One region of the Micromonospora sp. NPDC049900 genome, then DNA from elsewhere that is predicted to be linked to it. Evidence: riboswitches for the same ligand, from Rfam matches in the RefSeq annotation. Region 1 holds a riboswitch; the other holds the start of a gene.
What was found. Region 1 has a riboswitch for thiamine pyrophosphate ahead of ACIBMZ_RS27590 (ECF transporter S component). Riboswitches for the same ligand answer to the same signal wherever they lie in the genome.

Region 1 (7,445 bases):
TCCAGCACCACGTCGGCGAAGTCGGCGAGCTTGCGTCCGGACGGGTGCCGGGACTCCATCCGGGCCGAGTGCTGCGCCGAGGTGATCGCCACCAGCGGGTGGCCCCGCGCCACGACCAGCGAGGCGAACTCCACCATCGCCCCGTTCACGCCCGAGTTCGAGGCGAGCACGAAGACGTCACGCGGGCCGATCGGGGCGAGGTCGTAGAGCCGGTGCGCGACCGACGGGTCCCGTTCCAGCTTCGGGCCCAGCGCGTCGGCCGGCTCTCCACCGTGCAGCACCAGGTCCCGCAGGGCGATCCGGTTGGTCGGCACCAGCCCGCCGGCCCGGCCGGCGATCTCCATCGCCAGTGCCTCCGAGTGACCGGTGCCGAAGGCGTGCACCACCCCGTCGGCGCGGATCGCCTCGGCGATCAGGTCGGCCGCCCGGGCCACCTGCTCCCGCTGGCTGCCCGCCACCCGGGTCATCGTCGCGGTCACCTCGGCCAGGTAGCCCTCGGCACTCAGCGTCATGCTCTCTCCCGCCTCCCTCGGATCGCCGCCGCCCGACGACCCCACCCAGCTTCCCGCACGGCCCGGCCGTCCTGCCGGTCGGTCCGGACGGTCCGAGGCCGACGCGGCGCTCCCGCTACGACACCGGCAGAAGTCAGGCGGTCGGGCGGGCGCGGGACCGGATCGCCTCGGCCAGCGGCGTCGGTGCCTCGTCCGGGATCCAGTGGCTGACGCCGGACAGCTCGACGAGGCGGTAGTCGCCGCTCACGTGTGCGGCGCAGGCCTGCGCGGCGGTCCGTCCGATGGCGGCATCGCGGTCGCTCCAGACGAAGGTGGTCGGCACCGACACCGGGCCGACCGCCGCCAGCTCGGCGCGGGACATCGCGCGATACCAGTTCAGCGCCGCGGTGAGCGCGCCCGGCTCGCGCAGCGGATCGGCGTACGCGGCCACCCGGGCGTCGTCGCCGACGTCGCGCAACAGCCGCCGCAACCCGAGCGCGTCGAGGGCGAGCAGCGTCTTCTCGGCCACGCCCGCCTGCCGGAACAGCAGCATGTACGCCGAGCGCGCCTTCTGCTGCGGGTCGTTGGCCAGCGCGTGCGCCATGGCGGCCGGGTGCGGCACGGAGACCGCGGTCAGCGTACGCACCCGGTCGGGGTGGCCGGCGGCGAGCGCCCAGGCGACGATGGCGCCCCAGTCGTGGCCGACCACGTGCGCCTGCCGCACGCCGAGCGCGTCGAGCACCGCCACCGCGTCGGCGACCAGCTCCCCCAGCCGGTACGCCGCCACCTCGCTCGGCCGTGCCTGCGGCGAGTAGCCCCGCTGGTCCAGCGCGTACGTGCGCAGGCCCGCGCCGTGCAGGACGGGCGTCACCGCGTCCCACTCGCCGGAGTTCTGCGGGAAGCCGTGCAGCAGCAGCACCGGCTCGCCCGACTCGGGGCCACCGGGGTGGATCTCGAACCGCAGTCCTCGGGCGTCGACGTGCATGCCCGGAACGCTACTCGTACTGGCGCTTGGGCACCGGCACCTGTCGCCACGACTCGATCTCCAGGTACGGGATCTCGGCGTCGTTGACCGGGTCCCGGCCGATCCGGTCGCTGTAGCGGCCGACCACCTCGACCCAACTGTCGTTGGGCAGCCCGATCGGCACGTCACCGGTGAGCCCGAGTTTGATCGGCCGCCCGTCGGCGGCGCAGCAGGAGAGCACCATCCGGGCCAGGATCGGCTCGCCACCGGCGCCGGTGGCGAGGAAGCCGGTGAGGACCACCCGCCGGTCGCCGATCGACGCGCCCCGGTCGAACAGCGCCCGGGAGGCGTAGTCGAGCACGCTGACCTGCACCGGATCGCCCTCCGGCAGCGGCGGGTAGTCGGACTCGCGGGGGGCGTTCAGCGCGGTGCCGGCCTGCCCCGCCGCGTACGACCCCAGCGCCGGTGGGGCCACCAGCAGCAGCCCGAGCACGGGCAGGATGAGCAGCCAGCCGACCCGGGGTTCGTGGTGGCCGTGGCCGTCGTGCTCGTCGTGGTCGGCCGGCTCCGGCGCGGCATCGCCTGCCGGACCGGTGGACCCGCCGCCGGTCGGGGCCATCGCCCGGGGCACGGAGGGCCGCAGTTCGTACCAGAGCGTCATCACCGCGGCGACCACCAGCAGCAGACCGGCGGCGATCAGGAACGGGCGCAGGCCCTCCTTGACGTAGCGCAGGTAGAGGTCGGTGACGCTGGCCCGGATCACCGCCCCACCCAGCAGCAGCAGGATCACCGCCTGTGCCTGTCGGTTCACAGCAGCACCATCCCGACTCCGGTGGCCACCAGCAGGGCGACCGCGAACGTGGCCGGGGCGAACCGGAAGGCGAACCGCCGGCCGAAGACACCGGCCTGCATCGAGATCAGCTTGAGGTCGACCATCGGCCCCACCACCAGGAAGACCAGTCGGGACGTGAGGGAGAACTGCGACAGCGAGGCCGCGACGAAGGCGTCCGCCTCGGAGCAGAGCGAGAGCAGGACGGCGAGCAGCGCCAGCGCCAGGATCGACAGCCAGGCGTTGTCCGCCAGGGTCTGGAGCCAGCGCTCCGGCACCAGCACGTTGATGCTGGCGGCGGCCATCGCGCCGAGCACCAGGAAGCCACCGGCGTGGGTGACGTCGTGCCGGACGGCGGCCCAGAAGGCCCGGCTCCGCCGGGGGTCGTCCAACTCCGGGCGGCGCGGCATCCTGATCCACTCGGTCCGACCGAGCCGCAGCCAGAGCCAACCCATGATCATTGCCACGACCAGGCTGGCGACCCCCCGGGCGAGGACCATCTCGGGGTTGTCGGGGAAGGCTACGGCGGTGGCGACCAGCACGATCGGGTTGACCGCCGGTGCGGCCAGCAGGAACGCCAGCGCCGCCGCCGGGGTGACGCCCCGACGGATCAGCGAGCCCGCGATCGGCACCGATCCGCACTCGCAGCCCGGCAGCACCACGCCGGCCGCGCTGGCCGCCGGCACCGCCAGCGCCGGGTGCCGGGGCAGCGCCTTGGCCCAGAACGACCGGGGTACGAAGACCGCGATCACGGCGGAGAGCAGGATGCCGAAGACCAGGAACGGCACCGCCTGCACCATGATCGAGACGAACACGGTGGTCCACGTCTGGATCCGGGGATCGTCCAACGCCCCGGCCAACGGATCACGGAAGATGATCAGCAGGACCAGCAGGCCCGCGAGGATCTCCACCGAGCCGATCCGGTCACCGAGCCAGCGCCGGGGCGGCTCGCCACCGCCCGGTCGGGCCGGACGCTCCTCGGTGGCCACGCCCGTCGGACGGCCCTCCGGATCACCGGCCGGCGCGGCATGGTCCGTGTCTGTGCTCACCCTGTCGCCTCTCGGCCAAGTGGATCGGCGGCCTGAGATTACCGTCCGGAGCCGATGACGTCGATGGATGTCACGAAACCGGGCGGGTTCCCGCGCGCGCCGACCACCGCCGGAACGCCCGTCGTCGGTACCCGGCATGACCTGCGTAGATCACATTGTCCGTCGATCTTCGAAGGTGTTAGCGTCGGCGGGACAACACCACCTCCGACAGGGGAGCGCACAGCGCTGAGAGTGCGGGTCCGCCCGCAGACCCTCCGTACCTGATCTGGGTAATGCCAGCGCAGGGAGTTCGGTCCACCTCCAGCCCGCCACGCCCGGCCACGCCGGACGCGGCGTGCGTCTTGCCTGGTTCGACACTGGACTGGGAGCACTCATGAGCCAACCGACCACCACTCGATGGCGCACCGTGGACATCGTCGTGGCCGCGGTGATCGCCGTCGGCTTCGGTGTCATCTTCTGGGCCTGGGGCCTGCTCTGGCGGGCGGTCGACCCGGCCTTCGCCTTCTTCCCGGCCAGCCAGGCCGTCATGTACGGCGTCTGGTTGGTCCCGGCGGTGCTCGGCGGACTGGTGATCCGCAAGCCGGGTGCCGCACTGTTCTGCGAGGCGGTCGCCGCCACCGTCTCCGCGCTGCTGGGTGCCGAGTGGGGCGGCATCACCATCGTCCAGGGCCTGCTCCAGGGACTCGGTGCGGAACTGGCCTTCGCCGCCTTCCGGTACCGCTCGTTCCGGCTGCCGACGGCACTGCTCGCCGGTGCGCTGACCGGCCTCGGTGCCGCCCTGTTCGACTTCTTCGCCTGGAACGCCGCCTACGAACTGGGCACCTACCGCATCCCGTACGCGCTGCTCACCGTGCTCAGTGCCACCGTGGTCGCCGGTGCCGGTGGCTACGCGCTGACCAGGGCGCTCGCCGGCACCGGTGTCCTGGACCGCTTCCCCGCCGGACGCGAACGGAACCTGGTCTGACCTCGCCCGGTGGAGCCGGTCCGACCGGCTCCACCGGGCCGAGGGTCGGGATCGGACAGCGGGGGTGACAGATGGGTGAGGTGCGGCTGCGCGGCTTCGGCTGGCGCCACGCCGGGCGGCGCGCCTGGGCGATCCGCGACGTGGACCTACGGGTACGGCGCGGCGAGCGGGTGCTGCTGCTCGGGCCCTCCGGCGCCGGCAAGAGCACCCTGCTCGCCGCGTTGGCCGGACTGCTGCCGGAGGACTCCGGTGAGCGGGAGGGCACCATCGAGATCGACGGTCGGGCACCGGCCGAGACCCGCGAACGGGTCGGCATCGTCTTCCAGGATCCGCAGTCCCAGCTCGTCATGGCCCGCAGCGGCGACGACGTCGCGTTCGGGCTGGAGAACCGGGGCGTACCCGCCGGGCAGATCTGGCCCCGGGTGGACGAGGCGCTGCGGCGGGTCGGCTTCCCGTACCCCCGGGACCGTCCCACCGCGGCGCTCTCCGGCGGTGAACAGCAGCGGCTCGCCCTGGCCGGAGTGCTCGCGCTCCGCCCCGACCTGCTGCTGCTCGACGAGCCCACCGCCAACCTCGACCCGGCCGGAGCCGACCTGGTCCGCACCGCCGTCTCCCGCGCGCTCGACGGCGACACCACTCTGATCCTGGTCGAACACCGGGTGGCCGACGCCCTGCCGCTGGTCGACCGGGTGGTGGTGCTCGACCCCGGTGGCGGCGTCCGCGTCGACGGCCCACCGGAGGCCGTCTTCGCCGCCCACGGCGACGCCCTCGCCGCCGACGGCGTCTGGGTACCCGGCCACCGGATCCCGCCCCGCCGGGCCACCACCGGGCCCGGCGAGGTGTTGCTCACCGCCGACCGGCTCGGCCGTCCACCCCGACTGGCCCCCACCGACCTGGCGGTACGCGCCGGTACCGCCCTCGCCGTGCTCGGCCCCAACGGTGCCGGCAAGTCCACCCTCGCGGTGCTGCTCGGCGGGCTGCTCAAGCCGGGCACCGGGCGCCTGATGGCCGGCGTCGAGCTGGCCGGGGCCGACGCCCGTACGCCACCGCACCGGTGGCGGGCACCCGCACTGGCCCGCCGGATCGGCTCGGTGTTCCAGGACCCGGAGCACCAGTTCGTCACCGGTACGGTCTTCGACGAGCTGGCGCTCGGCCCCCGGCGTACCGGTGCCGCCGAGACGGAGGTGCGCCGACGCGTCGACGAGCTGCTGCACCGGCTGCGGTTGGACCGGCTGGCCGGCGCGAACCCGTACACCCTCTCCGGCGGCGAGGCGCGGCGGCTGAGCGTGGCGACCGCCCTGGCCACCGCGCCCCGGCTGGTGATCTGCGACGAGCCCACCTTCGGCCAGGACCGGCGCACCTGGCGGGAGCTGGTCGACCTGTTCGCCGAGCTACGCGACGACGGCCACGCCCTGGTCACGGTCACCCACGACACCGAGTTCGTCGCCGCGCTCGCCGACCGGACGCTGACGCTGACGCCCGCACCGCCGCCCGGTGCCCCGCCGTCGACCTCTTCTGCGGCGGGGTACCGATGATCGACCTCGAACCGGTCGCCCGGCCGGACGCGCCGCTGGCCCGGCGGAATCCGGTGGCCAAGCTGGCGGCGGCGCTGCTGTTCGCGTTTCCGCTGCTGGCGACGCTGGACCCGGTCGCACCGGCGATCGCGATCACGATCGAGCTGGCGGTCCTACCGCTGTTCGGGGTGCGCTACCGGGTGCTGTTCCGTCGGGTGTGGCCGTTGCTGGTCGCCGCCGTGGGCGTCCTGGTCACGCTGGTGCTCTTCGCCGCGGACCGCTCCGGCCGGGTACTGCTCGACGCCGGACCGGTCGTGGTCACCTCGACGGTGCTGCTCACCGCGCTCGGCCTGGTGCTGCGCCTGTTCGCGGTGGCCCTGCCCGGCGTGATCGTCTTCGCCACCACCGATCCGACCGACCTGGCCGACGCCCTTGTGCAGAACGCCCGCGCACCGGCCCGGTTCGCGATCGGCGCGCTGGCGGCGTTCCGGCTGCTGCCGCTGCTCGGGCAGGAGTGGCAGATGATCGTGATGGCCCGCCGGGCACGTGGCGTGGAGGCGGGCCGCAACCCGGTGGCGAAGCTACGGCTCTTCGTGTCCACCGCGTTCACGCTGCTGGTCGGGGCGATCCGCCGAGGCACCCGGCTGGCGGTCGCGATGGACGCGCGCGGCTTCGACGCCGGAGTGCCGCGTACCGTCGCCCGCCGGCAGCACTTCGGTGCGGCCGACTGGCTGCTGGTCGTCGTCGCGACGGCGCTGGCCGTCACCGCCTTGGGCGTCAGCGTCGCACTCGGCACCTTCCGCCCGCTGATCGGCTGAGCCGCGACGGGGATGGGTGGATCTGTCGTCGTTGGGACGACAGATCCACCCACCCCGTACGGCGACCCGGTCGCTCACCTCCGCCGGAAGGCGTACTGCCGGACCGCTCCGGCACGCTGCCCGCGGCCGGAACTGAAACCGTTGCCTCGGCGCGGCGGACCGGCTCGATGAAGCGGGTGTCAGTAGCGCATGTCCCGGACGCTATCCGGCCGGTACGAGGAACGCATCCGAATTGTCGACGCCCCCGGTGGCGTGCGCTATGCGACCACCTGATGACCAGCGGTGGGGGGACGGAGCGGTACCGGGTCCGGCCGCGATACCGTCGCAGCACTACAGGTAGACGGCGGAAGGTGGCGACGAGGATGGCGGATCGGGCTACGGCGCAGATCGGTGTGACCGGGCTGGCGGTGATGGGCCGCAACCTGGCCCGGAACCTGGCTCGCAACGGGTTCACCGTGGCGTTGCACAACCGCTCGCCGGAGCGGACCCGGTCGCTGGTGGCGGAGCACGGCGACGAGGGCACGTTCGTCCCGACGGAGTCCCTGGCGGACTTCGTGGCCGCGCTGGAGCGTCCCCGCGCGGTGATCATCATGGTCAAGGCGGGCGGTCCCACCGACGCGGTGATCGACGAGTTGGTGCCGCTGCTCGAAGAGGGCGACATCATCATCGACTGCGGTAACGCGCACTTCGCCGACACCCGTCGCCGGGAGGAGGCGTTGCGGACCAAGGGCCTGCACTTCGTCGGCACCGGTGTCTCCGGCGGCGAGGAGGGCGCCCTCTGGGGGCCGAGCATCATGCCGGGTGGGTCGGCCGAGT
Region 2 (7,445 bases), on a different contig from region 1:
GCACCAGGCGCTCGGCACGCGGCAGGTCCTTCTCGCGCAGCACCACGCACCGCACTCCCCCGGAGACCGCCTGCGCCACCACATCGCGCAGGTCCCCCCGGGCCGCCCGGCGATCCGTCAGCAGCACCACACCCGAAACCGGCTGGACCTTGGTGCGAGGAGTCCCCTGGAGGGGCGGTTTCGCACCAGGATCGGCGACGTGACGGGTCACAGGTCGGGTCGACCGTCGTCGGGAGTGGAGGCCAGGGCGTGGAACCGGCGGGGAATCCGGCCCGCGCCGTACGCGAGGCGGCCCGCCTCGATGGCGTACCGCATCGCGGTGGCCATGGCGACCGGATCCGCAGCCCGGGTGACGGCGCTGGCCAGCAGCACGGCGTCGCAGCCCAGCTCCATGGCCAGGGCCGCGTCCGAGGCGGTGCCGATGCCCGCGTCCAGGATCACCGGCACCGTCACGTCCTGCCGGATCAACCGGATGTGGTGCGGATTGTTGACGCCCAGCCCGGAGCCGATCGGCGCGCCGGCCGGCATCACCGCCGCGCAGCCCACGTCGGCCAGCCGCCGGGCCAGCACCGGATCGTCCGACGTGTACGGCAGCACGGTGAACCCGTCGTCGACCAGTTCCTCGGCGGCACGCAGCAGTTCCACCCCGTCGGGCAGCAGCGTGCGCTCGTCGCCGATCACCTCCAGTTTGACCCAGTCGGTGGCGAAGGCGTCCCGGGCCAGCCGCGCCACCTTCACCGCCTCACCTGCGGTGTAGCAGCCGGCCGTGTTCGGCAGCAGGCGTACGCCACAGCGGTCCAGCAGGTCGAGCAGGCCACCCGAGCCGACCGCGACGGTGTCCACCCGGCGCAGCGCCAGCGTGACCAGCTCCGTGCCGGAAGCGCGGATCGCCTGTTCCAACACGTGCAGGTTGGCAGCCCCGCCGGTGCCGAGGACCAGCCGGGAGCCGAACCGGACCCCGCCCAGCTCGAAACCCTTCGTCTCGGCGTCCGTCTCGGGCCCGCCGGTCGGCGGTGTGCGCTCCATGCCGCTCACCCGCCCTGGGCGGCGCTGAGCACCTCGACCCGGTCGCCGCCCCGCAGCACCGTGGCCGGCCAGTCGGTACGCGGCACCACCTCGCCGTTGACCGCCACCGCCACGCCGCGCTGCTGCGGGGTCACGTCCCGGACCAGCTCGGCGACCGTCACCTCGTCCGGCACGCTGCGCCCGACACCGTTCACCGTCAACTCCATCAGGACTCCTCCGTTCACTGCGCGGATCGGGTGGCGTCGCCGGAAGCGCCGAAGCCCTCGCCCGGTCCGGCGGCGACGTGGCGCTCGGGCCGGAACGGGCTGGCGGTCGCGTCGGCAGCGGCGACGACGAAGCGTTCGGGGCGGAACGGACCGCCGATCGCGTCGGGGTCCGCCCCGGTCACCAGGTCGGCGATCAGGTCGGCGGTCACCGGGGTGAGCACGATCCCGTGCCGGTGGTGCCCGGTGGCGACCAGCACGTCCGGCCGACCCGGCAACGGACCCAGGATCGGGGCGTTGTCCGGGGTGCCGGGGCGCAACCCGGCGATCGCCTCCACCAGGTCGTACTCGGCCAGCTCCGGCAGCAGGTCGATCGCGGCCCGCAGCAGCCGCAGCACCGCCCCGGCACCGACCGCCAGGTCGGAGCGCTCCTCGACGGTCGCCCCGACCACCACCTCGCCGTCGTCGCGGGGCACCAGATAGACGTGCTCGCCGTCGGCGTACCCCCGGATCACGTGCCGGAAGCCCGGCGGACCGCCGTCGGGGGCGCGCAGCCGCAACACCTGGCCCTTCACCGGGCGGACCGGTAGCCCGGTGAGCGCGGCCGAGCCGCAGCCGGCGGCGACCACGGTCACCCGAGCGCGGACGTCGGCCGGCCTCCGCACCGGCTCCCGGACCACCGTCGCACCGGCCCGCTCGGCGGCGAGCCGCAGCGCCGGCACCAGCCGACGCGGATCGACCTGGTGATCGGTGGCGGCGAGCGCGCCGCCCCGGACCCGGGGCGCGAGCGCCGGCTCCCGGTCGCGAAGCTGCGAGGGACGCAGCGGCGTCACCGGCAACCCCAGGCCCTGTTGGTACGCCCAGAGTCGACGCGCCTCGGCGAGGTCGTCGGCGGTCAGCCCGACCATCAGCGTGCCCTCGGTGCGGTAGCCGATGTCGGCGCCGCTCGCCTCGGTCAGCTCGGCGGCGAACGCCGGCCAGCGGGCAGCCGACTCGGTGAGCAGGGCGGTCAGCTCGTGCTCGCCGAAGTACGCCTCGGCCACCGGCGCGAGCATCCCGGCGGCGACGTGCGAGGCACCCGAGCCCGGCGCGGGATCGTGCACGACCACCCGCAACCCGCGCGCCGCGCAGCGCCAGGCGATCGCGAGCCCGATCGGGCCCCCACCGACGACAGCGACATCGGATGAAAGGAAGGGCCCCCTGCTAACGCCTGCGGTATAGGAAGGGTCCCCTGCTAACACGACAGCGCCCCGATCAGCTCTGCCGCGACGCGCGCGGGATCGGCGGCGCCGGAGAGCGCACCGACCACCGCCACCCCGTACGCCCCGGCGGCCCGCAACGCGGGCACGTCCGCCGCCGTCACCCCGCCGATGGCGATCACCGGCACGGTGACCGCCTCGGCCACCGCCCGTACCCCGGAGACGCCGATCGCCGGCGGCAGCCCGTCCTTGGTGGTGGTGGCGTGGCACGGACCGACGCCCAGGTAGCTCGCGCCGGCATCGACCGCCTCGCGGGCCGAGCCCGGTTCGCGGGCGGTGGCGCCCAGCACGGCGGCCGGGCCGAGCACCCGCCGCGCCGCCGTGACCGGCAGGTCGTCCGCGCCGACGTGGCCGCCGACCGCGCCGGCCGCCAACGCCACGTGCAGCCGGTCGTTGACCAGGCAGCCCACCGCGTACGGCGCGCAGAGGGCGAGCACCCGTCGGGTCAGGTCGTACGCCTCGCGGTCGGTGGCGGAGTCCTCCACCCGGACCTGCACCAGCAGTTCGGTACGGGCCACCGGGAGCACGGCCCGGAGCACGGCGAGCGGATCCCGCCCGGGCCGGGTGTCGGTGATCAGATGCAGTCGTCCCAGGGACGGCACGGCAACACTCCTCCCTGCGCCGGCATTACCCGGATCAGGTTCGACGGTCGGGGGCTCACAGCCCCCCTCTCAGCCCGGTCGACCGGGCTCCCGTGGGTCACTTGCGTGGCCACCGTACGACAGATCCGCTGACCTGCCAAGGTGCGTCCCGCCACGACGCCGGCTCCGCCGCTGGCGTGAGGAGGGGGCCCTTCCTATACCGCAGGCGTTAGCAGGGGACCCCTCCTTACTTCCAGCGGAATGCGCGCTTCGTACACATAGACGGTAATTACAGCCCACCGATGCCGAAACGTTATCCATCGAGACCTTGCCATGAACCGATTCACCGGAATTAATTTGTTCAGCGATTCGACATAATGCCGCAACGGAAAGCCCTGGCACGGCCCCCCGGCTGCGGCTCCATCAGGGACGGTCTTCGGCGAGCCGGCCCCCGCGACCCCTGTCCGGCAAGGACAAAGGAGACCGGAGTGTTCCGAACACGCCGTAAGCGCGTGCCCTTGACCGCCACCCTTCTCACCCTCGGCCTGGCCGCGACCACGCTCGCCGGCGCACCCGCCGCCCAGGCCGCCCCGTCCCGGACCGTCCCCGTCGCCCAGGCGCCGGCCCCGCAGGCCGAGGCCGACCCGTTCTCGGTGCTGGTCTTCTCCAAGACCGCCGGCTTCCGGCACGGCTCGATCCCGGCCGGTATCGCCGCCATCCAGCAGCTCGGCGCGGAACACGGGTTCACCGTCGACGCCACCGAGGACAGCACCGCTTTCACCGACCAGAACCTCGCCGAATACCAGGCGGTGATCTGGCTCTCCACCACCGGTGACGTGCTCAACGCCGACCAGCAGGCGGCGTTCGAGCGCTACATCCGGGCCGGTGGCGGGTACGCGGGCGTCCACGCCGCCTCCGACACCGAGTACGACTGGGAGTGGTACGGCGGCCTGGTCGGCGCGTACTTCAACAGCCACCCGGCCAACCAGCAGGCCACGATCAAGGTGGAGGATCCGGCGCACCCGTCCACGGCGGACCTGCCGGACCGCTGGTCCCGGTTCGACGAGTGGTACAACTACCGGACAAACCCGCGCGGCAAGGTGCACGTGCTGGCCACGCTGGACGAGACCAGCTACTCCCCCGGTGCCGGTGCGATGGGCCACGACCACCCGATCGCCTGGTGCCAGGACTACGACGGCGGCCGGTCCTGGTACACCGGCGGCGGCCACACCAACGAGTCGTACGCGGAGCCGCAGTTCCTCACCCACCTGCTCGGTGGCATCCGGACCGCGGCCGGGGTGCAGGACGCCGACTGCGGCGCCTCGCTGACCGCCAGCTTCGAGAAGGTGACGCTGGACAGCAACACCAGCAACCCGATGGAACTGGACATAGCCCCGGACGGCCGGGTCTTCTACATCGAGCGCGACGGCCGGGTGCAGATCGTCAAGCCGGACACCGGCAACACGGTCACCGCCATCGACCTCGACGTCTTCACCGGCAACGAGGACGGGTTGATCGGCATCCGCCTCGACCCGGACTTCGCCACCAACAACTGGGTGTACCTCTACTACGCCCCGAACGACGGGGTGGCACGTAACGTGCTGTCCCGGTTCACGGTGAGCGGTGACGCGATCGACGCGGCCACCGAGAAGGTCGTCCTCCAGGTCGACACCCAGCGCAACACCTGCTGCCACGCGGGCGGCACCATGACGTTCGACTCGGCCGGCAACCTCTACCTGGCCACCGGCGACAACACCAACCCGTTCCAGTCGGACGCGTACACCCCGATCGACGAGCGTCCGGGCCGTGCCGACTACGACGCGCAGCGCACCTCCGGCAACACCAACGACCTGCGCGGCAAGGTCCTGCGGATCCACCCGGAGGACGACGGGACGTACACCATCCCGGAGGGCAACCTGTTCCCGCCGGGCACCGAGAAGACCCGCCCGGAAATCTACGGCATGGGCTTCCGGAACCCGTTCCGGATCGGCATCGACCCGGCCACCGACACGCTCTACGTCGCCGACTACGGTCCGGACGCCGCCTCGGCCAACCCGAACCGTGGCCCGGCCGGCCTGGTCGAGTGGAACATCGTGGCCGAGGCCGGCAACTACGGCTGGCCGTACTGCCACGGCGGGAACCAGGCGTACAACGACTACCAGTTCCCGTCCGGCCCGAGCGGGCCGAAGTTCGACTGCGCCGCCGTGGTGAACAACTCGCCCAACAACACCGGTCTGACCAACCTGCCGCCGGCCATCCCGGCCACCGTCGACTACGGCTACAGCGGTGACCCCCGGTTCCCGGAGATCGGTGGCGGCGGTGCTCCGATGGGCGGCCCGGTCTACCGGTACGACGCCGACCTCGACTCGGACCGCAAGTGGCCGGCGTACTACGACGGCAAGGCACTGCTCGGCGAGTGGAACCAGTCCAAGATGTACACGATGCAGGTCAGCGCGGACGGGCGGGAACTGGTCGACATCAACCAGTTGCTCACCGGGATGACCTTCATCCGTCCGATGGACTTCGAGTTCGGCCCCGACGGCGCGATGTACCTGATCGAGTGGGGCAGCGGCTTCGGCGGCAACAACGACAACTCCGGCGTCTACCGGATCGACTACATCGCCGGTGACCGGGCGCCGATCGCGGTGGCCTCCGCCGAGCCGACCTCCGGCCCGGCGCCGCTGACCGTCGAGTTCTCCAGCGCCGGGTCACGTGACCCGGACGGCGGCGTGCTGACGTACTCCTGGGCGTTCGGCGACGGCGGCACCTCCACCGAGGCGAACCCCACCCACACGTACGCCGAGGCCGGCAACTACACCGCCCAGCTCACCGTGACCAACCCCAACGGCCGTACGGCGGTGGCGAACGTCCCGGTGACCGTGGGCAACACCGCGCCGACGGTGGAGATCGAGTTCCCGCCGAACGGTGGCTTCTTCAACTGGGGCGACCAGGTCAGGTACTCGATCAAGGTGACCGACCCGGAGGACGGCGAGATCGACTGCGCCGACGTCCAGCTCCAGGTGCTGCTCGGCCACGACGAGCACGCGCACCCGCTGGAGCAGCACACCGGGTGCAGCGGCACGGTGCAGACCCAGCTCGCCGCCGGTCACGGCGCCGAGGCGGACGTCTTCACCGTGCTGGAGGCGACCTACACCGACAAGGGCGGCTCCGGCGGCGCCAGCCCGCTGACCGGGCGGGTCATCGAGATCCTCCAGCCGAAGCGCAAGCAGGCCGAGTACTTCAGCGACACCGGCCGTACCGCGGACGGCACCGGCGGCGGTGAGCCCGGCGTGCAGCGGGAGACCACCGGCGACAGCGCGGGCGGTGGCGAGAACATCAGCTTCATCGAGGACGGCGACTGGTGGTCGGTGGACCCGGCCGACCTGACCGAGATCTCCGAGATCCGGTTCCGTGCCTCATCCGGCGTGGACGGCGGGGTGATCGAGGTCCGGGCCGGCGCGGTCGACGGACCGGTGGTCGCCACGGCCACCGTGCCGGGCACCGGTGACTGGCAGACGTACACCGACGTCACCGCGGAGGTCACCGGACCGGCGAGCGGATCGCTGTTCTTCGTGGCCCGGCACCCGAGCGGCGGCTCCGGCTCGCTGTTCAACGTCAACTGGGCGGACTTCGTCGGCAAGGGCGTCACCGACAACGCCCCGCCGACGGTCACCGCCACCGCCACGCCGGCCACCGGCACCGCGCCGGTCACCATCGCGTTCGGCGGAACGGCCGTCGACCCCGAGGGCGACACCCCGCTGACGTACGAGTGGGACTTCGGTGACGGTGGCACCGCCGACACGCTCCAGGCCGAGCACACGTACGAGCGGCCCGGCAACTTCACCGCCACCCTGACGGTGACCGACAGCCGGGGCGCGTTCTCGTACGCCACCGTGCCGGTCCGGGTCGACGCGCCGAACACCTCCTGCGTCGGCACGCGCTCGGACGACTTCGGCGGCACCACCCTGGACCGGGAGCGCTGGACCAGCGTGGTGCGGGAGAACCAACTCCTGTCCGTCTCCGACGGCGCGCTGCGCCTGCCCACCTCGGCCGGTGACCTGTACGGCAGCCGCAACGACGCCACCAACCTGGTGCTCCAGCCGGCTCCCTCGGGTGCCTGGTCGGCCACCACCAAGGTGACCCTGCCGGTGACGGCCGACTACCAGCAGGCCGGTCTGCTGGTCTACGGCGACGACGACAACTACGCCAAGGTGGACCTGCTCTACAACGGCAGCCGGCGGGTGGAGTTCATCCGGGAGACCGCGGGTACGCCTCGCAACGAGGGTGCCGACAGCACGGCGGCACCGGCCGGTGACACCGTCCACCTGCGGATCAGCAGCGACGGCACCAGCCTGACGGCGTCGCTCTCGTCCGAC

Region 2: it holds a riboswitch for thiamine pyrophosphate, as region 1 does, so the genes downstream of both, ACIBMZ_RS02390 (thiamine phosphate synthase) here and ACIBMZ_RS27590 (ECF transporter S component) in region 1, are expected to answer to the same signal.

What each region holds. Positions count from the first base shown of each region.
Region 1 covers NZ_JBITKM010000020.1:10,742-18,186, forward strand. Annotated here, with positions in the region: gene ACIBMZ_RS27570 (sugar isomerase domain-containing protein) at 1-512, opposite strand, end outside; gene ACIBMZ_RS27575 (alpha/beta fold hydrolase) at 646-1,476, opposite strand; gene ACIBMZ_RS27580 (TIGR03943 family putative permease subunit) at 1,487-2,266, opposite strand; gene ACIBMZ_RS27585 (permease) at 2,263-3,333, opposite strand; TPP riboswitch at 3,533-3,638, shown strand; gene ACIBMZ_RS27590 (ECF transporter S component) at 3,707-4,297, shown strand; gene ACIBMZ_RS27595 (ABC transporter ATP-binding protein) at 4,369-5,832, shown strand; gene ACIBMZ_RS27600 (energy-coupling factor transporter transmembrane component T family protein) at 5,829-6,629, shown strand; gene gndA (NADP-dependent phosphogluconate dehydrogenase) at 6,992-7,445, shown strand, end outside.
Region 2 covers NZ_JBITKM010000001.1:502,658-510,102, reverse strand. Annotated here, with positions in the region: gene ACIBMZ_RS02410 (thiamine phosphate synthase) at 1-127, opposite strand, end outside; gene ACIBMZ_RS02405 (thiazole synthase) at 208-1,026, opposite strand; gene thiS (sulfur carrier protein ThiS) at 1,032-1,232, opposite strand; gene thiO (glycine oxidase ThiO) at 1,247-2,470, opposite strand; gene ACIBMZ_RS02390 (thiamine phosphate synthase) at 2,464-3,090, opposite strand; TPP riboswitch at 3,085-3,193, opposite strand; gene ACIBMZ_RS02385 (ThuA domain-containing protein) at 3,582-7,445, shown strand, end outside.